DNA from 2 places in the Rhizobium sp. 862_C5_N1_2 genome. Region 2 is predicted to be linked to the other one. Evidence: predicted binding sites of a transcription regulator. Region 2 holds the regulator's gene; the other holds the start of a gene.

Region 1 (14,930 bases), 1.9 Mb from region 2:
GATCGGTGTTTCCTGCAGGAACACCTCGCCGTCGTTCTTGACGGAGATGGTGATCGGCTGCGTCTCGGAATTCAGCGCCTTGGCCTGCGTTTCCGGCAGGTCGATCGGCACGCCGACGGTCATCATCGGTGCCGCGACCATGAAGATGATCAAAAGCACCAGCATGACGTCGACGAGCGGCGTCACGTTGATTTCGGAAATCACGGCCCTGTTCCGACCGCCGCGACGGCGGCGTCCGCCGCCTCCGCCATTGCCTCCAACAGCCATACCCATGTGAGAATACTCCGTTGGTTATTGAGCGGCAGCGCGCGGCTGCAGTTTCTCGTCGATCTGGCGCGAAAGTATGGCGGAGAATTCATCCGCGAAACCTTCCATTCGGCCCGAGAGCTTGCCGGCATCGGCAGAGAACTTGTTGTAGGCGATAACTGCCGGGATAGCGGCGACGAGGCCGATCGCAGTGGCAAGCAGCGCTTCGGCGATACCGGGCGCGACGACCGCAAGGTTGGTCGACTTCGAACCGGCGATCGCCTGGAACGAGGTCATGATGCCGACGACCGTGCCAAACAGACCGATGAATGGACCGGCCGAGCCGATGGTCGCGAGCGATCCGAGGCGAGCGCCGAGAAATTCGGTCTCACGGGCGAGCGTCACGTCCATCGCGCGGTCGATACGCATCTGCAGGCCGATCGGCGAGCGGGCGCCGCGTTCGAAGGATTTCTTCCACTCGCGCATGGCAGCCACGAAGATCGCTGCCAGCCCGGTATTGTTGCGTTCCGACAGCGAGCGGTAGAGTTCTTCCAGCGACTGGCCCGACCAGAACACCTGCTCGAACTTGTCGAACTGGCGCCGTGCGCGGCCATAAGCCAGGTATTTGTCGATGACGATAGCCCATGTCCACACCGAGGCCGCGATAAGCCCGAGCATGACGAGCTTGACGACGATGCCGGCCTGCATGAAAAGCGACCAGAGGCTGACGTCCGTCGTTGCTGCTGCCAATCCTACTTGTTCCATTGATCCAAAATCCCCGAATCCAAACGCCCGGTGCTGGACCGGGCGGCACAAACTGATCTCGCAAGAAGTGTCCGGCGGCCGCCGCCCAAAGCCCTGGTCAAACTTCCAAGCTCATCTTCCGCCTTCTTGCCGTCAAATTTGGTCAAAGGAAGGCGTGCACCGCACAAACTCCGACTTTCCCAGTAAGACACCATTATGGTTAATAGATCGTTAGTGCCGGACTGTGACAGTAAGCCTGTATTTGGAAGATTTCGTTCCATGGATTACTTGACCGGAGCAAGGTCCGGCTGCCGAAAGAGCGCTCATCCTGCGGCGCGGGAATTCCTTCACATAAAGTTCAAGTTTTGACAAGGTCCGATTTTTCGGCAATTCGGCCTATAGCGGCATGCTGCCTTCCAGGAATTTCGCTGCCAGTGTTTCCGGCAACCGCCTTGGCCGCCCCCGGGCGTTGATGACGGCGATGATCACCTTGGCGGCGATCAGCAGCGTCTCGCCCGAGCGGATCTGCTGATTGAGCACCATCTTGGCGCCGCCGGCTTTCTCCGTGTGTGTCAGGATCGTCAGCACATCGTCCATGCGCGCCGGGCTCTTGAAGTCGATCTCCATGCGGTGGACAACGAAAACGAGGCCCTCCTCATCGGCGCTGACGAGTTCGCGCTGCTCGACGCCGAGGCAGCGCAGATAATCGGTACGGCCGCGCTCCAGGAAATGCAGGTAGCGGGCGTGATAGACCAGGCCGGAAAAGTCCGTATCTTCATAATAGACCCGCTGAACGAGGCGGTGTCCGGCCTCCGTCAGCTCTCCCGAAATGGAAAAAGGGCGTTCCGTCATAATTTTCTCCAAACTGAGGTGCCCTGTTTGGCGCAACGCTTCCCGACAGGCAAGCATTGAATGATTGTCACAATTCCTAACTATTCCCGATAATGAGCGACCAATCAGGAGACGATGTGATGAAGATTGCGGTTATGGGCGGAGACGGGTTCATCGGTTGGCCAACCTCGCTGCATCTCTCCGATGCCGGTCACGACATCCATATCCTCGACAATCTCTCCCGCCGCTGGATCGACACGGAACTTGGCGTTCAGTCGCTGACCCCGATGGATTCGATCCAGGAGCGCACCCGCATCTGGCATGCCGAAACCGGACGCCGCATCCACTTCAATCTGATCGATCTCGCCAAGGATTACGAACTCCTGAAAAACTGGCTTTCCGAACACCGCCCGGATGCCGTCATCCATTTCGCCGAACAGCGGGCCGCGCCCTATTCGATGAAGAGCGACCGCCACAAGAACTACACCGTCAACAACAATGTCAGCGCCACGCACAACCTGCTGAACGCGCTGACGGAACTCAATCTCGATGCCCATCTCATCCATCTCGGCACCATGGGCGTCTACGGCTATTCGACGGTCGGCGCGGCGATTCCCGAAGGTTACCTGCCGGTCGGCATCGAAACCGCAGGCGGGGAGACGGTCAACCAGGAGATCCTCTATCCCTCCAATCCCGGCTCGATCTATCACATGACCAAGTGCCTGGATCAGCTTCTCTTCCAGTTCTATGCGAAGAATGACGGCCTGAGGGTCACCGATCTGCACCAGGGCATCGTCTGGGGCACGCATACCGAGCAGACGCGCCGCCATGCGCAGCTGATCAACCGTTTCGACTACGACGGCGATTACGGCACGGTGCTGAACCGCTTCCTCATCCAGGCGGCGATCGGCTATCCGCTGACGGTGCACGGCACCGGCGGCCAGACCCGTGCCTTCATCCATATCCAGGATTCGGTGCGCTGCATCGAACTGGCGCTGAAAAATCCGCCGGCTCGCGGCGCCCGCGTCGAGATCTTCAACCAGATGACGGAAACCCACCGGGTGCGCGACCTCGCCGAGATGATCGCCAGGATGAGCGGCGCCAACATTGCCTGGCTGCCCAACCCGCGCAAGGAAGCCGCAGAAAACGAGCTGATCGTCCGGAACGAAAAATTCCGCGATCTCGGCCTCGACCCGATCACGCTGGAAGCGGGCCTGCTCGGCGAAATCGTCGACGTCGCCAAGAAATTCGCCTATCGCGTCGACCGCGCCCGCGTTCCGGCCGTCTCCGCCTGGACCAAGGACATCGCCGCGACGATCAATCACGATCCGGAAGGCAAGCGGCTGAAATCCGTCTCGTGAGCGCCGCAATATGACGAGCGCCAGCGGCATCCCCGCCCGTTTCGCTTATGTCACACTCGTCACCAATGCCGACTACGCCATGGGCGCAACCGCGCTTGCCCGCTCCTTGCGCCGAACCGGCACCGGGGCTGACATCGTCGTTCTCCACACCAGCGGCGTCGATGCGGCCGCCCTTTTGCCCCTGAAAGCACTCGACTGCCGGCTGATCGCGGTCGAGCACCTGCCGCTGTCTGCCGCCTTCAACGAACGCCATGCGCGTGGCCAGCTCCATTCGACAGCTCCTTTCACCAAGGGTCGCAAACCGGATTTCCATTCGCCGCTCGACAATTTCTGCAAGCTCAGGCTCTGGCAACTCGTCGAATACCAGCGCTGCGTCTTCATCGACGCCGACGCCCTCGTGTTGAAGAACGTCGACAGGCTCTTCCTCTATCCGGAATTGTCAGCCGCCCCCAATGTCTACGAAAGCCTCGCCGACTTCCGCCGCATGAATTCCGGTGTCTTGGTCGCGACGCCCTCGCATGACACATTCCGGCACATCCTCGAAAAGCTCGACAGGCGGGACGCCTTCTGGCGGCGCACCGATCAGACCTTTCTCGAGACGTTCTTCCCGGATTGGCACGGCCTGCCGGTTTATTTCAACATGCTGCAATATGTATGGTTCACCATGCCGGAGCTTTGGGACTGGAAGAGCATTTCGATCCTGCACTACCAGTATGAAAAACCGTGGGAAAAGGATCATCCCAAGGCAGCGCGACTACAACCTTTGATCGATCTGTGGCACCGTTTCCACGATGGCGGCGATGTGCCTGAGATCTCGGCGCTGGACAATCCGGAAGGGGCAGCATGAAGGTACTGGTATCGGGTGGAACGGGTCTCGTCGGCCGGTATGTCGTCGAGGAACTGCTGGCCGCCGGATATCAGGTGATCGTCGGCGGGCGCCGCGCGCCGCTGCCTCGCCTCTTCTCTCGCCCGGTCGAGTTCGCGGCGCTTTCGCTCGATCCCGACAAGGATCAGATCGACGTCTTCGACGACGCTTACTTCTTCGTCCACGCCGCCTTCAGCCATGTTCCGGGCAAATATCGTGGCGGCGAGGGTGACGATCCGAAGACCTTCCACAGGTTGAACCTCGATGGCACCGTCCGGCTTTTCGAAGCCGCCAAACGCGCCGGCACGCGCCGCTGCGTCTTCCTGTCCAGCCGCGCCGCCTATGGCGAACATCCCGAGGGAACCGAACTGACGGAGACGATGCTGGCCAAGCCAGAAACACTTTACGGCCAGGTCAAGCTCGATGCCGAACGCGCGCTTGACCACCTCTCCACGCCGGGTTTTGCCGGCGTAAGCTTAAGGGCAACCGGCGTCTATGGCGATCTCTCACCGAACAAATGGGACGGCCTCATCGCCGATTACCTCGCCGGCCGGCCGGTTGTTGCCCGTCGGGGAACGGAAGTTCACGGCCGCGACCTCGGTCGGGCGGTAAGGCTGATGCTGGAGACGGAAAGCACCCGCATCTCCGGCGAGGTCTTCAACGTCTCAGACATGTCAGTCGACACGCGCGATATCCTTTCGCCCATCCGCCGCGAGACGGGCTGTCGGCACGCGCTGCCGGCCCCTGCCGATGACGCTGCGCTCAATCCCATGAGCACTGCGAAAATCCGCACGCTCGGCTGGGCACCGGGCGGAGCGCCTCTATTCGAGGAGACGATGCAGCAGTTGGCCGCTGCGCTGCCGAAATCCGCAAGACACAGGTCCACGCAAGTCTGACGTTGCAGAATGCCCGGAATTGCAATCGGGGGCCCGAATTAAAAATCGGGGGATTGTCCATGCAGGTCGCGACCACGTCTGCCTCCATCATCTTGCGCGGCACGTCTTCGACGGCAGCCATTTCAGCCGCCGGAAGCGAGACCGATCGAGGCTGAAGCTGCAGCGCGCCACCCAGGCGCTGCAGCAGATGCGCCAGACCTTGGCGAACTCGGGAGACGAGGCCAAGGCGAAGGCGCAACGCAAGCTCGAAGAGGCAAAGCAGCAGTTGGAGATGCTGCGCAGCTCCAACATGGCTCCTGAGGTAGTCGCCTGGTTGGCCGCCGAACTGGCGCGCAAGGTCGGCACCGCCGCCTCCGAATTCGCATCGGCTGTCGCGACCGGCAGCCCGGCAACAGCGGTTTCGATGGATGCAGCCACGGGTGCTGCGGCCGTCGCAACCAGCGGGGCCGATGCTGCGCTGACGGATACCGCTGGAGAAACTGCGGCCGGCGAGACCAGCTCGCAGGAACCGGACGCCGCCACCAACGCCCGCAACGCCTATGCGAGCGTCGCTGAGGATGCCCCGAAATTTTCGGGCATTTCGGCCGATGATCGCGAAACGATGGAAGAGTTCAAGGCGGTGGTGCGCGAACTCAAGCAAGTGCTCGAAAAGGCGATGCGCGAGTTGCGGCAGCAAGACCTGCAGGCCGGAGCGAATGCCGTTCCTGATATGGCAGGCTTCTCCATCGGCGCCACGACAATACCGACAAGCATCGTCGTCTGACGATCCGCAGCCGCCGTCGGACGAGGCGTGAAACGCGCGTGATACCGTCGCATCCGGCATTTGCATCGGACATCCAGCCGTCTATGCTCGGGTAAATCTCTCAGAACCGGCAGATCGAATGACCGCGAAAGAATTGAAAGCGCAGCTGCGCAACGAACGGCTGTCCGCACGCGACGCCATCCCCGCCGAGAAACGCGCCTCCAAAAGCCTCGCAATGGCCGAACATGCCGGCGAGGCCGTCGGTTTTGCGCTGGGTACGATCGTCTCCGGCTTCCTACCGATCCGTTCGGAAGCCGATCTCCGGCCGCTGATGGCGCGCTTTGCCGTGCGCGGTGCGCGGCTCTGCGTGCCGGCGATCCTTGACCGGCAGACCATCGTCTTTCGCGAGCTGGCGGAAGGTGCGCCCCTCGTCGACACCGGTTTCGGCACGGTCGGCCCCGGCGCAGATGCCGCCATTCTTGATCCCGAGATTATGCTGGTGCCGCTTTCGGCCTTCGATATCAGCGGCCACCGCATCGGCTACGGCGCCGGCCACTACGACCGCGCCATCAGCCGGCTGAGGCAAAAAGGCCTGCATCCGAAGCTGATCGGCATTGCATTCGACTGCCAGGAAGTGGCACATGTGCCCGCTGAGCCGCACGACATAAGCCTGGATGCCATCCTGACAGAAAGCGGCCTTCGCTTTTTTGCCTCTTGGATTGGATAGGGAATGCGGCTTCTTTTTCTGGGTGACATGGTCGGCAAGACGGGACGCACGGCGGTCTGGGACCGTCTTCCCGGCCTGGTTTCCGACCTCAGGCTCGATTTCGTCATCGTCAACGGCGAGAATGCCGCCGGCGGCTTCGGCATCACAGAGGACATCTTTCTGGAAACGATCAATGCCGGCGCCGATGTGGTGACGACAGGCAACCACGTCTGGGACCAGAAGGAAGCCGTCGCTTTTGCCGGCCGGCACGATCAGTTCCTGCGTCCCGCCAACTATCCCCAAGGCACGCCCGGCCGTGGCTCCGGCCTTTTCTATGCCAGAAACGGCGCGCGCGTGCTCGTCGCCAACGTCATGGGCCGGGTCTTCATGCATCCCGAACTCGACGACCCCTTCAAATCGGCGGAGGTCATCCTCGACGCCTGCCCGCTGAAGGAGCAGGCCGATGCGATCATCTTCGATTTCCATGCCGAGGCGACCAGCGAGAAGCAGTGTTTCGGCCATTTCGTCGACGGCCGCGCTAGCTTCGTCGTCGGCACCCACACGCATGTACCGACGGCCGACGCACAGATCCTGAACGGCGGCACCGCCTATATGTCGGATGCCGGCATGTGCGGCGACTACGACTCCTCTCTCGGCATGGACAAGGAGGAGCCGCTCAACCGCTTCATCTCCAAGATGCCGAAGGGCCGCATGGAAGCCGCGAACGGACCGGCGACGATCTGCGGCGTCGGCGTGGAGATCTCGGATACGACAGGACTTGCAGAAAAGATCGCGCCGCTCCGGCTCGGACCGCGGCTGGCCGAAACGGTGCCGGAGTTCTGGCGGTAACAGGCGACAGGCGGCCGTCCAACACGCAATTGTGAGGACCCGCCGTCTGGACCCCTGCGGCCTCATGCCGCATCCTCCCCGCCACTCGGGTATAACCCCAAAATCGGTATCGATTTTCCGGGTTATGCGCCGGTTGAAGGTGATAGAGCGCCGGAGGGGTGGCATGAAGCCGCGGTATCTTATCCTCGCTATCGCATGCCTTGCGGCCTTCGCCGCGCCCAATCTTGCCGGGGCACAAGAGCAGCGGCCACCGGTCAGCCAGTGCCAGGCGATCGCGCAAACCATCCCCAAGGTGACCTTCGCAAGTTTCTCCGGCGCCCTGCCGCTGATGCCTGCCGTCTCCGAGGGCGAGGACGTCAAACTGACCTTCCTCGGCCATTCCACCTTCGAGATCGAGACCCCGGGCGGCATCGTCATCGCGACAGACTATAATGGCTGGTACAGACCGGCGACGATGCCCGATGTCGTGACCATGAACAAAGCGCACACGACCCACTATACCCTGACCCCCGATCCCGGCATCAAGCACGTGCTGCATGGGTGGAGCGACATTCCGGGCGAAAAGGCCAACATCAATCTCGTCGTCGGCGATGCCTATATCCGCAACGTTACGACGGATATCCGCTTCAGCTACGGCCTCGGCGGCGCGCATGAGAACGGCAACTCCATATTTATCTTCGAGATCGCCGGCCTGTGCATCGGCCATCTCGGCCACCTGCACTACGAGCTGACAGATGCCCATTATACCGAGATCGGCCGCCTCGACGTCGTCATGGTCCCCGTCGACGGTGGCCTGACGATGGGCGCCGACAGCATGAGCCGCGTCATCAAGCGGCTACGCTCGTCGTTGATCCTGCCGATGCACCGACGCGGCCCGCCAGTCGAAGCCTTCGTCTCGATGTTCGGCAAGGATTTCGACGTCGGCAATGCGCCCGATGCCAGTATCACCGTCTCCATGCGCACTCTGCCGAAAAAGCCGCTGATCTATGTGCTGAAGGGCGTGCAGTAAAAGGCCCGGCGGTTTTCCTTCTACAGCGCCGCGCGTCTTTTCAGACGCGCAAAGGACGCTGTAGCACTTTGAATTGCTGCATAATTTTATCCTTAAATCGATTCCGAATTAAGGAATTATGCAGTGGCACTGCGCGTCAAGCGAACTGCAGGTGACGCTTGATTCCGACATCCGGCATCTTGTCATCGTCGAGATTGGCCTTGGCGATCTCCCAGCCGAATTTCAGCTTGTTGCCTGTGGAAACCCAGATCTCCGCATCGTCGACATGGAGGGACAGCATGGTGAGCTTGGGGTCCTTCTTGCCGCCGTCATACCAGGCTGCGACGATCGAGCTCCAATATTCCTCGATCTTGGAAGGGTCAGGATGCACCTCAATCACACCGGCGAGGCAGGCGTGATAGTCGTGATCCTTACCGACGACACAGAAATGCGCGCGGCTGCCGGGCTTGATGGCGCGCACGATGTCGGCATCGGTCTTGGTGTAGAACCAGATGGTGTTGGTGGTGGGATCGGCATGCGGCGCCATCGGCTGCATGTGCATATCCAGTCCGGAAATTCCGAGCATGCCGGCATGGACATCGTTGACCTGATCCCAGAGCTGACGTGCTGGATGTTCCTGCGCCTCGCTGAGACTTGCCATGACCGTTCCTTTCCGTTGGATGGAGTTCGATTGAAACGCCATCCCCTCGCCTTTGTTCCGAACTGCTTTTTCCTTGAACGGGTGCCGTTTCGCTCTTATAAGGCGGCCCATTCCGAACAATGAGACGTGGACAGGGGTGCCATGGCTGGCCATTCACAGTTTAAAAACATCATGCACCGCAAAGGCCGTCAGGATGCCGTGCGGTCGAAAATGTTCTCCAAGCTTGCGCGCGAAATCACCGTTGCCGCCAAGGCCGGCCTGCCCGACCCGACGATGAACGCCCGCCTTCGCCTGGCGATCCAGAACGCCAAGGCCCAGTCCATGCCGAAGGACAATATCGACCGCGCCATCAAGAAGGCAGCCGGCGCCGACGGCGAAAATTATGACGAAGTCCGCTATGAGGGCTACGGCCCCGGTGGCACGGCGATCATCGTCGAGGCTCTGACCGACAACCGCAACCGCACCGCCTCCAACGTCCGCTCGAGCTTCACCAAGGCCGGCGGCGCTCTCGGCGAAACCGGTTCCGTTTCCTTCTCCTTCGACCATGTCGGCGAAATCACCTACAAGCTTTCCGTCGGCGATGCCGACAAGGTGATGGAAGCCGCAATCGAAGCTGGCGCCGACGACGTCGAGACCGACGAAGACGGCCACTACATTACCTGCGGCTTCGAAGCCCTCGGCGAAGTGGCGAAAGCGCTGGAATCGAGCCTCGGCGAAGCCGAAACCGTCAAGGCCGTCTGGCGCGCCCAGAACAACGTGCCGGTGGACGAGGAAAAAGCCCAGTCACTGATGAAGCTCATCGACAGCCTGGAAGACGATGACGACGTGCAGAACGTCTATTCCAACTTCGAAGTCTCGGAAGAAGTGCTGGCGAAGCTCTCGGCCTGATCTCCTCAGGCAGATGTCAAATATAAAAACCCGGCTGCAACGCCGGGTTTTTTCTTACCGGAAAGGTGGCGCCGTCAGAGTGCGCCTTGCGTAGATCCTAGAGCATGATGCCGAAAAGTGTGGGCGGTTTTCGGACAGGCCGACCCAGCCTAAAATCATCCTGTTCTAAGCGGCGGCTCGCATAAAGCTCCCCAGCCCTGCGAATAGTTCCACCGATGTCAGCCGCGCCTCAATGTCGTGGATCGGCATCGAGATGATCACCTCGTCGGCCTGCGTTTCCCGCAGAAACTCAGTCAGTTTCGCCTCCGCCGTCTTCGGCGAACCTACCACGGCATAACGCAACGTGTGTTCGACATTCATCTTCTCCATCGGCGACCAGAAATCCCCCATATCGGTCACCGGACGTGGGAATGGGCCGCGGACATTGCGGCGCAGATTGACGAACTGCTGCTGGGCGGAGGTGAAATGGTAGCGCGCCTCCTCGTCAGTCGCTGCCACCGCGCCCATGACGCCGACCATCACATGCGGCTTGTCGAGCGTCGCCGAGGGCTGGAAGCGGTCACGGTAGATCGCGATCGCATCGAGCAGCATGTCGGGGGCGAAATGCGAGGCAAAGGCATAGGGAAGCCCCAGCATGGCGGCGAGCTGGGCGCTGTAGAGACTGGAGCCGAGCAGCCAGATCGGGATATGTGAACCATTGCCGGGAACTGCGAGGATCGCCTGATTCTCGACCGGCGTATCGAGGAGTTGCTGCAGCTCCACCACGTCGTTCGGGAAGCTGTTTGCACCGGCCTCGAGGTTGCGCCGCAGCGCCTGTGCCGTGCGCATGTCGGTTCCCGGCGCGCGCCCGAGGCCGAGATCGATGCGGCCGGGGAAGAGTGCCTCCAGCGTACCGAACTGCTCGGCGATGACGAGCGGCGAGTGATTGGGCAGCATGATGCCGCCGGAGCCGATGCGGATGCGCTTTGTCGCAGCCCCGACATGGCCGATGACGACTGATGTGGCAGCGCTGGCGATCCCCGGCATGCGGTGATGTTCAGCAAGCCAGAAGCGCTTGTAACCGAACTCCTCAGCCTTCACAGCCATTCGCGCCGAGGCGTTGAGGGACTGGTGCACGGTGCTGCCTTCGGCAACGGGGGAAAGGTCGAGTATGGAGAAGGGAACCATGGGAAACCTGCCGGGCAGTTGGACGATGCCGTCTATGTAGGTTCGCACCCGCGCCATTCCAAACCATGGACGCAAACAAAAAAGGCCGCGCGAGCGCGACCCTTATGCAATGTGGAAAGGTGTGGCTTACCGCTGACGGCGCAGCACATGCACCTCGGCGCTCTGCGTGTGATGGCTATGCGGTAGCGTGAAATTGCCGAGCTGGCGGTCCATTTCCAGGGCTTCAGTCGCCAGCCGGTGGATCGCCGCCGTCGTCTCCTCGACCATCGAGGCGTTCTGCTGCGTCATCGTGTCGAGTTCTGCGACGGCACTATTGATCTCACGCAGCGTATTGGCCTCCTCGCGGGTCGCACCCATGATCTCGTTGATCTGCCCGTTGATCGCCTCGACATGGGCGCCGATGCCCGTCAGCGCAACGCCCGCTTTTTCCACAAGCGTAACGCCACTTTCGACCTCATGCGTCGATTTCTGCAGCAGGCTGGAGATCTCCTTGGCCGCACTCGATGAGCGCTGGGCCAGCTCGCGTACTTCCATGGCGACGACGGCGAAGCCCTTGCCGGATTCACCGGCGCGCGCTGCCTCGACACCGGCATTGAGGGCCAGGAGGTTGGTCTGGAAGGCGATGTCGTCAATGACCGAGATGATCGTGTTGATCTGGCGCGAGGAGGCCTGGATTGCCTCCATCGCCGCGATCGTCTCGCGCATGATCTGGCCGGAACCCGTCGTCTCCTTCTTGGCATCGCGGGCGATGCGTTCGGCCTGTTCGGCTCGCTCGATCTGCCGGCGGACCGACTGGGTGATGGCGCTGATCGCATTTGCCGTCTCGGTGATCGAGCCGGCCTGGCGCTCGGTGCGCCCGGCAAGCTCGTCGGCGCCGGTGCGCATCTCCTCGGAGCCGGCGCGCACCGCCATCGAGTTGCTGCCGATTGCCGTCATGGTTTCGCTGAGCGTCGCCAGCGCCTCGTTGAAATTGACCCGCAGCCTTTCGAGCTCGTTCGGGAAGCGCGTATCGATCTGGTAGGCGAGATCGCCGTTCGCCAGATGATGCAGGCCCTCGTCAATCGCCTCGACCACCTGCTGCAGCGTCTTGGCCTCGGCCTCACGCTCGGCCAGATTCTGCTGGCGGTCGTGCTCGGCCTGCAGGCGGGTCTCTTCGCTGGCAGCTTCGAGCTCGCGGCTTTCGATCAGCGAGTGGCGGAAGCGGTCGAGCGCGTTGGCCATCGTGCCGATCTCGTCCTTGCGGTTCAGGCTGCCGATCTCGCTGTCGAGCTTGCCGTCGGCGACATCGCGGGTGACGCCGGCAAGCCGCGCAAGCGGCGAAAACAGGAAATTGGTGACGAGCCCGGTCGCGATCGCCATGACGACGAGCACGCCGACGCCAATCATCGTCAGCAGGGTGGCGATCTCGATCGAGCCGGCATTGAGCTCGCTCAGAAGCACGCTCTCGGCCACGAGGAAACGGTCGCCGCGATAGTCGATACCGCGAACATAGGCGCGGGCCGCGCCGTCCGCCCGGCTGAAATCGGCAACCGTCATCGCCGAACTGGCAAGCGCGCTCTTGATGAAGGTGAAGGGCGTCGTATCGAGCGTCGCAAGCTTGCCGCTCGCGTCGAGGCCGACGGCGGAGCCATCGCCGGAGACGATCGCCGCCCGCGCCGTGCTGCCCTGGACGATGCCCTTGGCGAGGATGCCGGTGACGATCTCGTCGCGCACCTTGAAGAGAATGACGCCCTTGGCCGCTCCAAGCTTGACGATCGGCACGGCATAAAAGATCGCCGACTTGCCGCTGCCGGCATCGACACGAAGGCCGGAAAAGCCTGTCGGCGCTGCATCATCGGTCGCCTTGGCGGTATTCTCGATCGCCTTGGCGAATGCGATGCCGGCGCCGGTCGCCTTCCAGGCATCCGACTTCAGGTTCTCGGCGAAGTCGTCTTCCTTCTTATAGGAATAGAGAACGGTGCCCTCGAGATCGACAATCAGCAGATCGCTGAAGGCGGTATCCTCGAGGTCGCGGGCGACTTCGCCCTGCGTCTTCTCGTGGCTCGAATAATAAAAGCCGCTCGGCCCTTCCGGCTTGATGAGCTTCTCGCGCTGGTCGGCGGGGTTGGGGTTGCCGGCTATGAAAACCTTCTTCAGTTCGGCGCGGGCATCGCCCGCGGTCTTCTCGATGGTCTTCCAGCCGCTCTTCAGATTGGTGATCGACATCTGCAGCGCCTCGATGCGCGCGATGGAATTTGCTTGGTTTTCAAGCTGCGTCAGCTGGTCCTGCAGCATGTCGCCGCGAAAAATCAGCACACTTTCCTTGGCCTTCAGCGCCTGCTCGTCGGAAATGCGGCTGCTGGCGAAATAGGCAAGCACATCGATGACCGCGATGGACAGCACGGTCATCAGAATGAACGTGACGATGACCTTGAAGGACAGGGACTGAAATCTCTGAGCCATGTACAACGAACCCCTTCTGAACGCGCCTGCCAGCGCGGGCACGCAGCGCATGCCTGATCTACTGACCTGTAAACAGAACATCGGAGGCTTAACTCTTTGCCAAAAGAAGCCCCTCTCGTATTCGATGACTAGAATTCAGGCATCTGTTTTAATTCGCGGTAAATGGCAGGGCCGAAATTCAGGAACGTTTTTGTTTTGTTCACATATCGATGGCACTTATTTCGCAATCGCTATAGGTTGAACCATGCAAAATACGATTCGCATCGTCGGCATCGATCCCGGGCTTCGCCGCACCGGCTGGGGAGTGATCGACACATCAGGCAATTCCCTGCGGTTTGTGGCATCTGGAACCGTGACCTCTGATGGAGACATGGACCTTGCCTCCCGTCTCTGCCAGCTGCACGACGGCCTGGCGGAGATGGTCCACAGCTATAAGCCGGATGAAGCCGCCGTCGAACAGACCTTCGTCAACAAGGATGCGGTGGCAACCCTGAAGCTTGGCCAGGCCCGTGGCATCGCCATGCTGGTGCCGGCACGTGCCGGGCTGCCGGTCTCCGAATATGCCCCGAACGCCGTCAAGAAGGCCGTCATCGGTGTCGGCCATGGCGAAAAGCACCAGATCCATATGATGTTGAAGATCCTGATGCCGAAAGTCGAATTCAAGGGCGACGACGCCGCCGACGCCTTGGCGATCGCCATCTGCCATGCGCACAATCGCGGCAGCAACCGGATGCGCCAGGCACTGGCCGGTTAATCTATACTTGACTTGTTCCCATCTGCTGAGAGACCCGACCCATGATCGGCAAGCTGAAAGGCACCATAGACGAGATCGGCGAAGACTATGTGCTCGTCGATGTGCACGGCGTCTGCTACGTCGCCCATTGCTCGGCCCGCACCCTGTCCAAGCTCGGCTCGGCCGGCGAGGCCTGCGTGCTGTTTATCGAAACATATGTGCGTGAGGACCAGCTGAGGCTCTTCGGCTTCATGACCGCGCTGGAGCGGGAATGGTTCAACCTGCTCCAGAGCGTCCAGGGCGTCGGCGCCAAGGTGGCGCTCGCCGTGCTCTCGACGTTGACGCCAGGCGAACTCGCCAATGCGATCGCCCTGCAGGACCGCGCCGCCGTCTCGCGTGCGCCGGGCGTCGGTCCGAAAGTGGCGATGCGTCTTGTCACCGAGCTCAAGAACCGGGCGCCGGCCTTTGCCGGCGAAGCGATCAATATCGCTCTCAAGCAGGAACTCGGTGAAGGCGTCGCGGCAGCACCCGTCGCCGATGCGGTGTCCGCACTGACCAACCTCGGCTATTCCCGCGACCAGGCCGCGAATGCGGTTGCCGCGGCAATGAAGGCGGCGGGCGATGGCGCCGACAGCGCCAAGCTGATCAGGCTGGGATTGAAAGAGCTGGCGCGGTGATCTCCTTGAATATATCGCAATTCCTTACTAAACTTGAATGGTAAGGAGATCCGCATGAATATCTACTACGGTACGATGACATCGAAGGGCCAGACAACAATTCCGGCTGAAGTTCGTGAATTGCTGAATCTGAA
Region 2 (14,930 bases):
CTGCGGCGTGGTCTCGGCGCAGCTCGAGAGCCGGCGGGCTTCGACCGTGATCCTCGATTCATCAGTGACGACGACGGTGACCGGCCGTGTCGAGCGGCGCGAAGGCGATGGTCGCGGGCGGTGGCGCTATATTCTTGCCGTCACCGGCACTGAGGCGCCGGAGGTGAAGCGGCCGCCGGGGCGCATAACCGCGATCGCCCGCGGCGCGGACGCGCCTTTCGAGATCGGTGATATCATAACCGGCAGGGCACGGCTGACGCCGCCAGCAGGTCCAGCGCTTCCTGAGCTCAACGACTTCTCCTTCGGTGCCTATTTCGATGGCATCGGCGCCAACGGCTTCTTCTACGGTGCGCCGACAAAGGTCGATTTGCAGGCAGGTCCGCAAGCGGCCAGATCGACGACGGAAGCGCTGCTCGAAGGTCTCTACCGGCTGCGCAGCGGTATCGGAGACCGCATAAGGTCGATCCTGCCCGGCGACACCGGCGCTTTTGCCGCTGCTCTGGTGACGGACGAGCGGCGCGCCATCTCGAATGAGACGACGGAGGCGCTGCGCCAGTCCGGTCTGGCTCATATCATCGCTATCTCCGGCCTCAATATGGCGCTGTCAGCCGGCATCTTCTTCGTCGGTTTCCGCATGCTGCTCAGCCTCTTTCCCGGTGTCGCCCAAGCCTATCCGACCAAGAAGATCGCCGCTGCCGGCGCGCTCATCGCCGTCACGGCTTATTTCCTGATCTCCGGCTTTGCCGTCTCGGCCGAACGCGCCTTCATCATGATGGCGATCATGTTGATTGCCGTCTTCTTCGACCGGCCGTCGATCAGCCTGCGCAATGTCGCTCTCTCGGCGCTCGTCATTCTCGCCATTTCACCGTCCGAGGTCTTGGGTCCGAGCTTCCAGATGTCCTTTGCCGCGACATTGGCGTTGGTATCTGGCTACCAGCTGTGGAAGGACCGGCGCGTCCGCGAAAACGCTTTCCTGAAGCTGCCGATTTTTCGGCCCGTCGTTACGGTTGCGGGTTTCTTCGGCGGCGTCTTCCTGACCTCGCTGATCGGCGGCTTTTCCACCGCGCTGTTTTCGATCGAGCATTTTCATCGCCTGACTGCCTATGGCCTGCCGGCAAACCTCGCGACGATGCCGATCATCTCCTTCATCATCATGCCGGCCGGGTTGCTGGCGATGCTGCTCATGCCTTTCGGTCTGGACGTTTTGCCTTGGAAGGTCGTCGGATTCGGCCTCGATCTGGTGATCGCGATCGCAAAGACGGTGTCCGGCTGGGGTGGCGACATCGGCATCGGCCGCTTGCCCGCTTGGTATTTCGCGATCGCCGTCGCAGGCTTTCTGCTGCTGACGCTGCTCCGCACCCGGCTGCGCCATATCGGCACATCGATCATCGCGGTGTCGACGCTCGTCCTCTTGCTTCAGCCGGTTCCCCGGCCGCCGGATCTGGCGATTTCGGAGGATGGTGGTCTCGTCGCAATCGTCGAGGCGGGGGCCATGGCTTCCAACCGTGAAAGACCGCCGGATTTCATCTTCGACCAGTGGCAGAGAGCGCTGGTCCTGCCGACGCATCACCCGCCGAAGATGCTGGATGGTCCTGTTATTCCGCCGGAGGGAGAAGACCGCCGCGTCAGGCTTTCCCGCGATCAGCAGAACGAAGCAAGGTCGGCGATGCGGGCGGCTGCAGCGGCCGGTGAAGCCAACCGCTTTTCCTGCGTCAAGAAGGCCTGGTGCACATCAAGGCTTGGCAATGGTCATGTCGTTGCTGTCATCGACAATGCCGCCTATCTCGGTCCGGCATGCGACGCGGCCGATATCGTCGTGACGTCGGTCCGCCTGCGCTTCAACAGCTGCCGCTCAGGGGCGACGCTCTTCACCGGCGAAACGCTGCGCAGGACCGGCTCCGTCGAGTTGCGCTTCGCCGACGCCGGCCTGGAGGTCGCAACCGCATTCGATGCATTGTCGCGGCCATGGATGCGGCATCGCGCCTATGACTGGCGCAGCAACAGTTTTGCCGAATCCGGACTGCCTGATGTCAGTGATAGCGGCGAATGAGGCCGACGAGCTTGCCCTGAACCTTGACGCGGTCCGGCCCGAAAATCCGGGTCTCGTAAGCCGGGTTGGCCGCCTCCAGCGCGATCGAGGCGCCTTTGCGGCGGAAGCGTTTGAGTGTCGCTTCTTCGTCGTCGACGAGAGCAACGACGATGTCGCCAGGACTTGCGGTGCTGCCGTTGCGAATAATCACGGTGTCGCCGTCGAAGATGCCGGCGTCGATCATCGAATCGCCCTTGACCTCGAGCGCATAATGTTCACCGGAACCGAGCATGTCGGCCGGAACGACGATGTCGTGGGTGTTGTTCTGGATCGCCGAGATCGGAACACCGGCGGCGATACGGCCCATGACCGGCACGGAGACCGAGTTGCCGTTGTCGGCGACGGGTTTTGCGGGAGCAGGAGTGGCGACCGGCTGCGGCTTGCCAAGGCTGCCCTCGATGACGCTGGGCGAAAAGCCCCGCCGGGGCTGAATGCTGGGGCTGTAGGCCTCCGGAAGCTTGATAACCTCGAGCGCACGGGCGCGGTTCGGTAGGCGGCGAATGAAGCCACGTTCCTCGAGCGCCGTAATCAGCCGGTGAATCCCGGACTTGGAAGCGAGGTCCAGGGCATCCTTCATTTCGTCGAAAGATGGCGGAACGCCGGATTCCTTCATGCGCTCATGAATGAAAAGGAGAAGCTCCTGTTGTTTGCGCGTGAGCATCGACGTTGTGACCTCGTGATTGAAACAAATCCAGAACAGACACTATATGTTCCATATGTGTTCCGCAAGTAGCTAAATTTCCGTAAAACTTGGCGCCAACTCGTTGAGATTTTTATTTTCATTCGCCGGATTGGGACACATCTCTTGCATTGAGGGGCGCGCCATCGCACATCTCTTGCCGTTTCCAGGAGGGATATCATGAACGAGCGTTCCGCCAAGCCGCACCCGCTGGATCATGTGGTGCTGCCCGTCGTCAATATCGATCTGGCGCGCGAGAGGCTTGGCAAGCTCGGCTTCACCGTTGCCGCCGATGCACGCCATCCCTTCGGAACGGAAAACGCCTGCGTCTTTTTTGCCGACAAGACCTATCTGGAGCCGCTCGGGATTGCGAGTGTCGAGGAGAGCGAGGCCTCAGCGCGGCAAGGCAATGTTTTCACGGCCCGCAACCGGGCCTTCCGCTTCCGCTGCGGCGAGGAGGGGCTTTCGGGGCTTGCTTTCGGCAGTAAGGATGCCGGCGTCGATCATCAGAACTTCGTCGGCAACGGATCGAGCGCCGGCGAGATGCTGCAGTTCACCCGGCCGATGACGATGCCGGACGGTTCTGAGAGCATCGCCGGCTTCAAGCTGGCTTTTGCCGGCGACCTGCGAGCGCCCGATCTCTTCCTTTTCAGCGTCGAACGCGTCAATCCGCTGCCGGCCGACCGCGGCGCGCTGGAGACGCATGCCAATGGCGTCACCGGCATTGCCGAGATCGCGCTCTGCGCGCCTGATGCTGCCGCTTTCGGAGCCTTCGTCGGCCTTGCCGTGGCGCAGGCGGCAGTCGAGAAAACCGGTTTTGGCGTCAATGTTGCTGCTTCGAACGCGAAAATCAGTCTGATGACGCCGGAAGGGCTAGAAGCCTATTTCGAGATCGCCGGCTCATCCGCCGATCGCGGCCTGCGTGGCCGGGCAATCCTCTTCATTGTCGCCGATCTTGCCGTGACAGAAGCGCATTTGGCTGCTAACGGGGTGACATACACGCGCAAGAACAATCGCATTCTGGTGAAGCCCGCGCCCGGGCAGGGCACGCTCTTCGCCTTCGAGGAGACACGATGAGCACTGAGACGAATTCCGAAGTCAAGATCGGCGAAGGCCAAGGCCAGGTGACCTTTTCCAATACCGGCCGGCTGTCGCTGATTGCCGGTCCCTGCCAGATGGAGAGCCGCGACCACGCCTTCATGGTTGCCGGCACGCTGAAAGAGCTTTGCGCAAAGCTCGGCATCGGCCTCGTTTACAAGAGCTCCTTCGACAAGGCGAACCGCACCTCGCTCTCGGCTGAACGCGGCATCGGGATCGAAAAGGGCATGGAGGTTTTTGCCGCCCTCAAGAAGGAATTCGGCTTTCCTGTCCTGACCGACGTTCATACCGCCGAGCAATGCGCGGAGGTGGCAAAGGTCGTCGACGTCCTGCAGATCCCGGCCTTCCTTTGCCGCCAGACCGACCTTCTCATCGCCGCCGCCAAGACCGGCCGCGTCGTCAATGTCAAGAAGGGCCAGTTCCTCGCTCCCTGGGATATGAAGAACGTCCTGAAGAAGCTCAACGCCAGCGGCAATCCGAACGTGCTGCTGTGCGAGCGTGGCGCCTCATTCGGCTATAACACGCTGGTTTCCGACATGCGCTCGCTGCCGATCATGGCGGCGATGGGCGCGCCCGTTATCTTCGATGCCACCCATTCCGTTGCGCAGCCGGGCGGGCAGGGCGATTCCTCCGGCGGTCAGCGGGAATTCGTGGAAACACTGGCGCGCGCAGCAGTGGCTGCCGGTATTGCCGGCGTCTTCGTCGAAACCCACCAGGACCCCGACAATGCACCTTCCGACGGCCCCAACATGGTCTATCTCGAGGACATGCCGCGGCTGCTTGAAAAGCTGCTTGCCTTCGATGCGGTCGCCAAGGCTTGACGTTCAACAGCCTGACATGATCGTGCTATAGGCATGTCGCGAAAAAGTGTGCAGCGGTTTTGCGACAACGACATGCGGAAAGCCAAAGACCTAAAGCGTGGCAAGCGAATCTGAAAGATCGCGACGCGCTTTAGGCGAGATCCAAACGCTGGTTCGAAGGCTGGAAATTGCAGCATTGTAATTTGCACGCCTTCGACTAAGACAGGTTTCGAACCGACTTATCACCACCCACCGAGCAGGAAGAACCCATGACTGCAATCACCGATATCATCGCCCGCGAGATTCTCGATAGCCGTGGCAACCCCACCGTCGAAGTCGATGTCTATCTCGAAGATGGCAGCATGGGCCGCGCGGCCGTTCCCTCGGGCGCCTCGACGGGCGCGCATGAGGCGGTCGAACTGCGCGACGGCGGCAAGCGCTACCTGGGCAAGGGTGTCGAAAAGGCGGTGGAAGCCGCCAACACCGAGATCTTCGACGCGATCGGCGGCATCGACGCCGAAAACCAGATCCAGATCGACAACATCATGATCGAGCTGGACGGCACGCCGAACAAGTCGCGCCTCGGCGCCAACGCCATCCTCGGCGTGTCGCTCGCCGTCGCCAAGGCTGCTGCCCAGGCGTCCGGCCTGCCGCTCTACCGTTATGTCGGCGGCGCTTCCGCCAGCCTGCTGCCGGTGCCGATGATGAACATCATCAACGGCGGCGCCCACGCCGACAATCCGATCGATTTCCAGGAATTCATGATCCTGCCAGTCGGCGCCGATTCGATCGCCGAAGCCGTGCGCATGGGTTCGGAAGTCTTCCATACGCTGCGCAAGGAACTTGCCGCGCAGGGCCATAACACCAATGTCGGCGACGAAGGCGGTTTCGCACCGGGTCTGAAGAGTGCTTCGGAAGCTCTCGACTTCATCATGAAGTCGGTCGAGAAAGCCGGCTACAAGCCGGGCGAGGACATCTACCTCGGCCTCGACTGCGCCTCGACCGAATTCTTCAAGGACGGCAAATACGTTCTCGAAGGGGAAGGCCGCACGCTGGAATCGGGCGCCATGGCCGAATATCTGGCTGAGCTCGCCGCCAAGTATCCGATCATCTCGATCGAGGACGGCATGGCCGAAGACGATTGGGACGGCTGGAAGACGCTGACCGACCTGACCGGCAAGAAGACCCAGCTCGTCGGCGACGATCTCTTCGTTACCAACTCCGCCCGTCTTCGCGACGGCATCCGCATGGGCGTCGCCAACTCGATCCTCGTCAAGGTCAACCAGATCGGCTCGCTGACGGAAACGCTCGATGCCGTCAACACGGCGCACAAGGCGGCCTATACCGCCGTCATGTCCCACCGTTCCGGCGAGACCGAAGATTCGACCATCGCCGATCTTGCGGTCGCCACCAACTGCGGTCAGATCAAGACCGGCTCGCTGTCGCGTTCCGACCGTCTTGCCAAGTACAACCAGCTGATCCGCATCGAAGAGGGCCTCGGCCCGCAGGCCCAGTATGCCGGCCGCTCGATCATTCGCGGCTGATCGGATCTGATGTTCAATGGCTTGACCCGCGCCTTTCCGGCGCGGGTTTTTTATTGCCCGGTTTTTAGAGTCAACGAACGGTTAATCTCTGCGCGTTAGATTGAACGAATTGGTAATGCGTTCAAGAGCATGCGTGTATGTGGACAAAGCATCATAAGAAGAGAAAGATCGGTCGCTTCGTCATTCCGGCCATGACGGTCGCCTTCCTCTCCTATTTCGGTTATCATTGCATCCATGGCGATTACGGCCTGCGCGCAACGGAGACGTTCGAGCATCAGCGTGTCGCGCGTGAAAAAGAGCTTGCAGTCTTGAAGGCGAAGCGCGAACATCTGGAAAATCAGGTCGCGCTCCTCAGTGACGGCTCGCTCGACAAGGATATGTTGGACGAAAAAGCGCGTTATCAGCTCAACATGTCGCGCGCGGACGAGATCGTCATATTCAACCATTATTCCAATTAACCGAAAACAGGTTAATTGGAATTTTCATAGTTCTTCCAATAATTTAGCAGCGAATACGAGCCATGCAATTATGGCATTGCTGTGGTCATATTTCTTCCCTATGGTACGCCCCACCAAGAAACGACAAACCCATAGGGAGGGTTGAATGGCGCCGCGAAAGACCGCGACCGTTTCCAGCCGCAAAACTGCAGCAAAACCGGCAGCCAAAGCATCGAATGGAGGCCCTGTAGCCGACTTCGATCGCAATGAAGAGCTCAAGGCCTATCGCGAGATGCTGTTGATCCGTCGCTTCGAGGAGAAGGCCGGCCAGCTTTACGGCATGGGCTTCATCGGCGGCTTTTGTCACCTCTACATCGGTCAGGAAGCTGTCGTCGTCGGCATGCAGATGGCGCAGAAGGAAGGCGACCAGGTCATCACCGCCTATCGCGATCACGGCCATATGCTGGCAACCGGCATGGAAGCACGCGGCGTCATGGCGGAACTGACCGGGCGTCGCAGCGGCTATTCCCACGGCAAGGGCGGCTCGATGCACATGTTCTCGAAAGAGAAGCATTTCTACGGCGGTCATGGCATCGTCGGTGCCCAGGTCTCGCTCGGAACGGGTCTTGCCTTCGCAAACCGCTACCGCGGCAACGACAATGTCTCCATCGCCTATTTCGGCGACGGCGCCGCCAACCAGGGCCAGGTCTACGAGAGCTTCAACATGGCTGCTCTCTGGAAGCTGCCGATCGTCTATATCGTTGAGAACAACCGTTACGCCATGGGGACGTCGACCGCGCGCGCCACTGCGCAGTCGAACTACTCGCTTCGTGGATCCGGCTTCGGCATCCCAGGCATTCAGGTCGACGGCATGGACGTCCGCGCCGTCAAGGCTGCGGCCGACGAGGCGCTCGAACACTGCCGTTCCGGCAAGGGCCCGATCATTCTCGAAATGCTGACCTATCGTTATCGCGGTCACTCCATGTCCGACCCGGCGAAATATCGCTCCAAGGACGAAGTGCAGAAGATGCGCTCCGAGCATGACCCGATCGAACAGGTCAAGTCTCGCCTCGTCGAAAAGGGCTGGGCTTCCGAAGACGATCTGAAGGCGATCGACAAGGATGTCCGCGATATCGTCGCCGACAGTGCCGATTTCGCCCAGGCCGATCCGGAGCCGGATGCATCCGAGCTCTACACCGACATTCTGCTCTAATCGGGGAGGGAACCCATGCCTATCGATATCCTCATGCCCGCCCTCTCTCCGACCATGGAAGAAGGCACACTGTCCAAATGGCTGAAGCAGGAAGGTGACAAGGTCACCTCCGGCGACGTGATTGCCGAAATCGAAACCGACAAGGCGACGATGGAAGTCGAAGCTGTCGATGAAGGGATCATCGGCAAGTTGCTCGTCGATGCCGGCACTGAAGGCGTCAAGGTCAATACCAAGATCGCCGTTTTGCTGCAGGACGGCGAATCCGCTTCGGACATTTCCGCCGCCAAGCCCGCTGCCGCGGCAGCGCCCGCGGTTGCCCAGGAAGAGAAGCCGACCAACACCGGTTCCGCCTCCGCGCCGCTTCCGGCCGAGCCGAAGGCTGTCGTTCCGAACGACCCCGAAATCCCGGCCGGCACTGAAATGGTGTCGACGACCGTGCGCGAAGCGCTCCGCGACGCCATGGCCGAAGAAATGCGCGCCGACGAAAACGTCTTCGTCATGGGCGAGGAAGTCGCCGAATACCAGGGCGCTTACAAGGTCACGCAGGGGCTACTGCAGGAATTCGGCCCCCGCCGCGTCGTCGATACGCCGATTACCGAGCACGGCTTTGCCGGTGTCGGCGTCGGTGCCGCAATGGCCGGCCTTCGCCCGATCGTCGAATTCATGACCTTCAACTTCGCCATGCAGGCGATCGACCACATCATCAACTCCGCCGCCAAGACGCTCTATATGTCCGGCGGCCAGATGGGTGCTCCGATCGTCTTCCGCGGTCCGAATGGTGCCGCGGCTCGCGTCGGCGCCCAGCACAGCCAGGATTATGCAGCCTGGTATAGCGCCATTCCCGGCCTGAAGGTCGTCATGCCCTATACGGCATCCGACGCCAAAGGCCTGCTGAAGGCTGCGATCCGCGATCCGAACCCGGTCATCTTCCTCGAAAACGAAATTCTCTACGGCCAGCACTTCGATGTGCCGAAGCTCGACAATTTCGTCCTGCCGATCGGTAAGGCCCGCATCCATCGTCCGGGCAAGGACGTCACTGTGGTCTCCTTCGGCATCGGCATGAGTTATGCGACCAAGGCTGTCGCCGAACTCGAGAAGATCGGCATCGACGTCGAACTGATTGACCTTCGCACCATCCGCCCGATGGACCTGCCGACCGTCATCGAATCGGTGAAGAAGACTGGCCGTCTGGTCACCGTCGAGGAAGGTTATCCGCAGTCCTCCGTCGGCACCGAAATCGCCACCCGCGTCATGCAGCAGGCCTTCGACTATCTCGATGCGCCGATCCTGACGATCGCAGGCAAGGACGTTCCGATGCCTTACGCCGCCAATCTCGAAAAGCTTGCCCTTCCGAACGTCGGCGAAGTGGTCGATGCGGTGAAGGCTGTTTGCTACAAATAAGGGGAGGGTGTTTCGATGCCGATCAATATCACGATGCCCGCCCTCTCTCCGACCATGGAGGAAGGCAATCTTTCCAAATGGCTGGTCAAGGAAGGCGACAAGGTCAAGTCTGGCGATGTGATCGCTGAGATCGAGACCGACAAGGCGACGATGGAAGTCGAAGCCGTCGATGAAGGCACGGTCGCCAAGCTCGTCGTTGCCGCCGGCACCGAAGGCGTCAAAGTCAATGCGTTGATCGCGGTTCTCGCCGCCGATGGCGAGGATGTCTCCGCTGCCGCAAGCGGTGCGGGTTCCGCCGCCCCAGCGCCGAAGGCTGACGGTGCAGCCGCGCCGAAGGCCGAAGCTGCACCGGCTCCGGCCCAGTCCACTCCGGCTGCGGCACCTGTAACCGCCGCCGCACCCGCCTCGGTTTCATCGGATGGCAGCCGCACCTTCTCTTCGCCGCTTGCCCGCAGGCTGGCCAAGGAAGCCGGTATCGACCTTTCGGCAGTCGCAGGCTCCGGCCCGCACGGCCGCGTCGTCAAGAGCGACATCGAAGCCGCCGTTGCCGGTGGCGGCGCCAAGGCTGCTGCTGCGCCCGTATCCGCTGCCGCGCCGGCTCCGGCAACCGCTGCGAAGGGCGCGTCCGAAGAAGCCGTGCTCAAGCTCTTCGAACCGGGCTCCTACGAGCTCGTGCCGCATGACGGCATGCGCAAGACGATCGCCAGGCGACTGGTCGAATCCAAGCAGACGATCCCGCATTTCTACGTCAGCGTCGATTGCGAGCTCGATGCGTTGCTGGCGCTACGCGCCCAGCTGAACGATGCGGCTCCGCGCAAGGACAACGCTCCGGCCTACAAGCTCTCGGTCAACGACATGGTCATCAAGGCCATGGCGCTGGCGCTGCGCGACGTTCCGGATGCCAACGTCTCCTGGACCGACAGCAACATGGTCAAGCACAAGCACGCCGATGTCGGCGTCGCCGTCTCGATCCCCGGCGGCCTGATCACCCCGATCATCCGCAAGGCCGAGGAAAAGACCCTGTCGACAATCTCCAACGAGATGCGCGATCTCGGCAAGCGGGCCAAGGATCGCAAGCTGAAGCCTGAGGAATATCAGGGCGGCACCAGTTCCGTCTCGAACATGGGCATGATGGGCGTGAAGAACTTCGCAGCCGTCGTCAACCCGCCGCATGCGACGATCCTCGCGGTCGGCGCCGGCGAACAGCGGGTCGTCGTCAAGAAGGGCGAAATGACGATTGCCACCGTGATGTCCGTCACGCTCTCGACCGACCATCGCTGCGTCGACGGCGCGCTCGGCGCCGAGTTGCTCCAGGCCTTCAAGGGCTACATCGAGAACCCGATGGGCATGCTTGTCTGATAGCGGCGCGGAGGCGGAAATGACCAAGACCGTTCTTTGCTATGGTGACTCGCTGACCTGGGGTTATGACGCCGAGACGATCGGCCGTCATGATTACAAAAATCGCTGGCCGAGCGTGCTTCAGGCAGCGCTCGGCCATGAGGCGCGCGTCATCGCCGAAGGCTTGAACGGTCGCACCACCGCTTTCGACGACCATCTCGCCGATTGCGACCGCAACGGTGCGCGCATCCTGCCGACGATCCTGCAGACGCATGCACCGCTCGACCTCGTCATCCTTCTGCTCGGCACCAATGACATGAAGCCGGTTGTGGCAGGTTCCGCCTTTGCCGCATGCCAGGGCATCAGCCGCCTCGTGCGGCTGATCCGCAATCATGCCTGGCCCTTCGAATTTGATGGGCCGGAGATTCTGATCGTGGCGCCGCCGGCGATCCGCGCGACGGGCAACGTGCCTTTCGCCGCATCCTTTCCCGGCGGTATCGAGGAATCGGCAAAGCTTGCAACGCTTTATCGTGATCTTGCCGACGAACTCGGTTGTGGCTTCTTCGATGGCAATTCCGTCGCCAAGACCACGCCGATCGATGGCATTCACCTCGATGCGGACAATACGCGTGCGCTCGGACGCGGGCTGGAATCGATCGTGCGGATGATGCTGGGGATCTGACCATGGCCTCCTTCATCGCCCTCCGGCAGGCCTCACGGCGGGATGCCTCGGAGCTGGCGATTCTGGCGGATATCGCATCGCGCGGGTTTGCCTCCTGGCTCTGGTTTGCCGGTGTGGAAAACGGCGTGAGCGATACGCCGCTGGAGCGGGGCCGGCTGAAGATGAGCGAGGAGGAAGCCGTCGGCGGCTGGCGGGATGCCGTCATTGCCGAGGCCTATGGCGAGGTCGCAGGTGTGGCGATCGGCCATGCGCTGGGTGAGGGGATAGGCGATATCGAGGCGACGATTCCGGCAACCGCACCGATGCTCGCCTTGCAGAAAGCGGTTGTGGGAAGCTGGTTCATCGGCAGTCTCGGCGTCTATCGCCATCTGCGCGGCATCGGCATCGGACGCAGGCTGCTGGACGATCAGATCGAAAGGGCCGATCGGCGGCCCGTCAGCCTGATCACCGCAAGCGACAACGAAGCGGCTTTGTCGCTTTATGGAAGAAACGGATTCCTGGAGGCTGCGCGCGCCGATGCCGTGCCGCTCTTCGAAAACAGCAAGAGACACGCGTGGGTGCTCATGACCCGCAGCGCAGCGTAACAAAGGCAGGAAACACATGGCTGAATCCTACGACGTCATCATCATCGGCTCGGGTCCCGGCGGCTATGTCGCTGCTATCCGTGCCAGCCAGCTCGGCCTCAAGACCGCGATCGTCGAGCGCGAGCATATGGGCGGCATCTGCCTGAACTGGGGCTGCATACCCACCAAGGCGCTGCTGCGCTCGGCCGAGGTGCTCGACCACGCCAATCACTTCAAGGATTTCGGCCTCGTTCTCGAAGGCACGGTCAAGCCGGATGCCAAGGCCGTCGTCGGCCGCTCGCGCGCCGTCTCCGCCCGCCTGAATGCCGGCGTCGGCTTCCTGATGAAGAAGAACAAGATCGACATCATCTGGGGCGAAGCGAAGATCACCAAGCCCGGCGAGATCGTTGTCGGCAAGGCGTCGAAGCCCGTTGTCGAGCCGCAGCATCCGCTGCCGAAGAACGTCAAGAGCGGCGAGGGCACCTATACCGCCAAGCACATCATCATCGCGACCGGCGCCCGTCCACGCGCGCTGCCTGGCATCGAGCCGGATGGCAAGCTGATCTGGACCTATTTCGAGGCGCTGAAGCCGGATGTTTTGCCGAAGTCGCTGATCGTCATGGGCTCAGGCGCGATCGGCATCGAATTTGCAAGCTTCTATCGCTCGATGGGCGTCGATGTGACCGTCGTCGAAGTCATGCCGACCATCATGCCGGTCGAGGATGCCGAGGTAACGGCGATCGCCCGCAAGCAGCTTGAAAAGCGCGGCCTCAAGATCTTCACCAGCGCCAAGGTCACGAAGGTCGAGAAGGGCGCCGGCAGCGTTACCGCCCATGTCGAGACGGCTGATGGCAAGGTGCAGCAGATCACCGCCGACCGGCTGATTTCTGCCGTCGGCGTTCAGGGCAATATCGAAAACCTCGGTCTCGAGGCGCTCGGCGTCAAGACCGACCGCGGCTGCATCGTCATCGACGGCTACGGCAAGACCAATGTCGCCGGCATCTATGCGATCGGCGATGTCGCCGGCCCACCGATGCTGGCGCACAAGGCAGAGCATGAGGGCGTCGTCTGCGTCGAAAAGATCGCCGGCCTGCCGAACGTCCATCCCACAGACAAGGGCAAGGTCCCGGGCTGCACCTATTGCAATCCGCAGGTCGCCTCTGTCGGCATCACCGAAGCGAAAGCCAAAGAGCTGGGCCGCGACATCCGTGTCGGCCGCTTCTCCTTCGCGGCGAACGGCAAGGCGATCGCGCTCGGCGAGGACCAGGGCATGGTGAAGGTGATCTTCGACAAGAAGACCGGTGAGCTGCTCGGCGCCCACATGGTCGGCGCCGAAGTCACCGAGCTCATTCAGGGCTTCGTCGTGGCGATGAACCTCGAAACGACCGAGGAAGAGCTGATGCACACGATCTTCCCGCATCCGACCGTGTCCGAAACGATGAAGGAAGCGGTGCTCGATGCTTACGGCCGTGTGCTGAACGCTTGAGAATTTCCGAAGCTGCCCTTTATGTCCGGAGTGGAAAGCCACGCCGCTGGGGTGGAAAAAACGAAAGGAAATCATCATGTCTATGGAGACGCAGGCGTTGCTGGTATTTTTGCTGATCGGCCTGGTTGCAGGCTTCCTCGCAAGCCTGGTCGTCGGTGGCGGCGGGCTGATAAGATGCCTGCTGAGCGGCATCATCGGCGCCTTCGTCGGCGGTTATCTGTTCAGCGCGCTCGGTATTTCGCTGGGCATTGAAAACGCGCTGGTGGTGCAGATCATCCACGCCACCGTCGGCGCCATCATCGTGGTTCTGATCGCAAGGGCGGTCGCTTGAGGCGTAACTGAGGGCAGGGCATGGAAAGCGTCGGTTGGATTTCGGCAATCATCATCGGTGGGCTTGCGGGCTGGCTCGCCGGCAAGCTGATGGAAGCGCGATACGGGATTTTTCTGAACATCGTGCTCGGCATCGTCGGTTCGGTCGTCGCAAGCGCCGTCCTCGCGCAATTCCATGTCGAGGTGGTCGGCGGACGGCTCGGTTATTTCGTGACGGGTTTCCTCGGAGCCTGCCTGTTGATATTCCTTGCGCGGCTGGTGCGGCGCTAGATCCGATCGATTTGCCGCATAGGGGCGGTAGAAAGCTGAAACTGCAATGGTGACGATCCTCGATACGATCAATCGCGACGCCAAGCGCGTGCGGCATCCCGAGAAGGCGCATCGGCCTGATACGGAAGTCATGCGCAAGCCGGACTGGATTCGCGTCAAGGCGCCGACCTCCAAGGGTTATGCCGAAACGCGCGCGATCGTGAAGGAGCACAAGCTCGTCACAGTCTGCGAGGAGGCCGGCTGCCCGAATATCGGCGAGTGCTGGGACAAGAAGCACGCGACCTTCATGATCATGGGCGAGATCTGTACCCGCGCCTGTGCCTTCTGCAACGTCGCCACCGGCAAGCCGAATGCGCTCGACATGGCCGAGCCGGAGAATGTCGCCAAGGCGGTCAAGGAGATGGGCCTATCCCACGTCGTCATCACCTCGGTCGACCGTGACGACCTGGAGGACGGCGGCGCCGAACACTTCGAAAAGGTGATCTGGGCAATCCGTGCCGCCTCGCCGATGACGACGATCGAGATCCTGACGCCGGACTTCCTGAAGAAGCCGGGTGCGCTGGAACGCGTCGTCGCCGCCAAGCCCGACGTCTTCAACCACAATATGGAAACAGTGCCCGGCAACTATCTGACGGTTCGCCCCGGCGCCCGCTACTTCCATTCTGTCCGCCTGCTGCAGCGGGTGAAGGAACTCGATCCCACCATGTTCACCAAATCGGGCATCATGGTCGGTCTTGGCGAAGAGCGAAACGAAGTCCTCCAGCTGATGGATGATCTGCGCACAGCCGATGTCGACTTCCTGACGATCGGCCAGTACCTGCAGCCGACGCGCAAGCACCACAAGGTCGAAAGCTTCGTCACCCCCGACGAGTTCAAGTCTTATGAGACCGTCGCCTACAGCAAGGGCTTCCTGATGGTCGCCTCCAGCCCGCTGACCCGCTCCTCCCACCATGCCGGCGACGACTTTGCCCGGCTGAGAGCGGCGCGCGAGAAGAAGCTG

What was found. Region 2 encodes LexA, which represses DNA repair genes until DNA is damaged. Its sites were predicted from a motif close to TGTTCNNNNTGTGTTCNG; they were not measured.
Region 1: the regulator LexA is predicted to act here: its motif matches at 13,572-13,589, upstream of ruvC (crossover junction endodeoxyribonuclease RuvC).

The regions. Positions count from the first base shown of each region.
Region 1 covers NZ_JBPWPT010000001.1:3,643,700-3,658,629, forward strand. The annotation lists gene tolR (protein TolR) at 1-273, opposite strand, end outside; gene tolQ (protein TolQ) at 292-1,011, opposite strand; gene ybgC (tol-pal system-associated acyl-CoA thioesterase) at 1,387-1,842, opposite strand; gene ACD590_RS18195 (NAD-dependent epimerase/dehydratase family protein) at 1,962-3,182, shown strand; gene ACD590_RS18200 (glycosyltransferase) at 3,193-4,029, shown strand; gene ACD590_RS18205 (NAD-dependent epimerase/dehydratase family protein) at 4,026-4,943, shown strand; partial or broken gene ACD590_RS18210 (hypothetical protein) at 5,003-5,706, shown strand; gene ACD590_RS18215 (5-formyltetrahydrofolate cyclo-ligase) at 5,825-6,412, shown strand; gene ACD590_RS18220 (TIGR00282 family metallophosphoesterase) at 6,416-7,240, shown strand; gene ACD590_RS18225 (MBL fold metallo-hydrolase) at 7,404-8,249, shown strand; gene ACD590_RS18230 (pyridoxamine 5'-phosphate oxidase family protein) at 8,386-8,889, opposite strand; gene ACD590_RS18235 (YebC/PmpR family DNA-binding transcriptional regulator) at 9,031-9,777, shown strand; gene ACD590_RS18240 (LLM class flavin-dependent oxidoreductase) at 9,943-10,944, opposite strand; gene ACD590_RS18245 (methyl-accepting chemotaxis protein) at 11,071-13,386, opposite strand; gene ruvC (crossover junction endodeoxyribonuclease RuvC) at 13,631-14,140, shown strand; gene ruvA (Holliday junction branch migration protein RuvA) at 14,182-14,796, shown strand; gene ACD590_RS18260 (AbrB/MazE/SpoVT family DNA-binding domain-containing protein) at 14,851-14,930, shown strand, end outside.
Region 2 covers NZ_JBPWPT010000001.1:1,768,864-1,783,793, forward strand. The annotation lists gene ACD590_RS08980 (ComEC/Rec2 family competence protein) at 1-2,050, shown strand, start outside; gene lexA (transcriptional repressor LexA) at 2,031-2,750, opposite strand; gene ACD590_RS08990 (VOC family protein) at 2,949-3,845, shown strand; gene kdsA (3-deoxy-8-phosphooctulonate synthase) at 3,842-4,687, shown strand; gene eno (phosphopyruvate hydratase) at 4,936-6,210, shown strand; gene ACD590_RS09005 (FtsB family cell division protein) at 6,348-6,668, shown strand; gene pdhA (pyruvate dehydrogenase (acetyl-transferring) E1 component subunit alpha) at 6,814-7,860, shown strand; gene ACD590_RS09015 (pyruvate dehydrogenase complex E1 component subunit beta) at 7,876-9,261, shown strand; gene ACD590_RS09020 (pyruvate dehydrogenase complex dihydrolipoamide acetyltransferase) at 9,277-10,620, shown strand; gene ACD590_RS09025 (SGNH/GDSL hydrolase family protein) at 10,640-11,281, shown strand; gene ACD590_RS09030 (GNAT family N-acetyltransferase) at 11,284-11,865, shown strand; gene lpdA (dihydrolipoyl dehydrogenase) at 11,882-13,330, shown strand; gene ACD590_RS09040 (GlsB/YeaQ/YmgE family stress response membrane protein) at 13,407-13,661, shown strand; gene ACD590_RS09045 (GlsB/YeaQ/YmgE family stress response membrane protein) at 13,682-13,930, shown strand; gene lipA (lipoyl synthase) at 13,977-14,930, shown strand, end outside.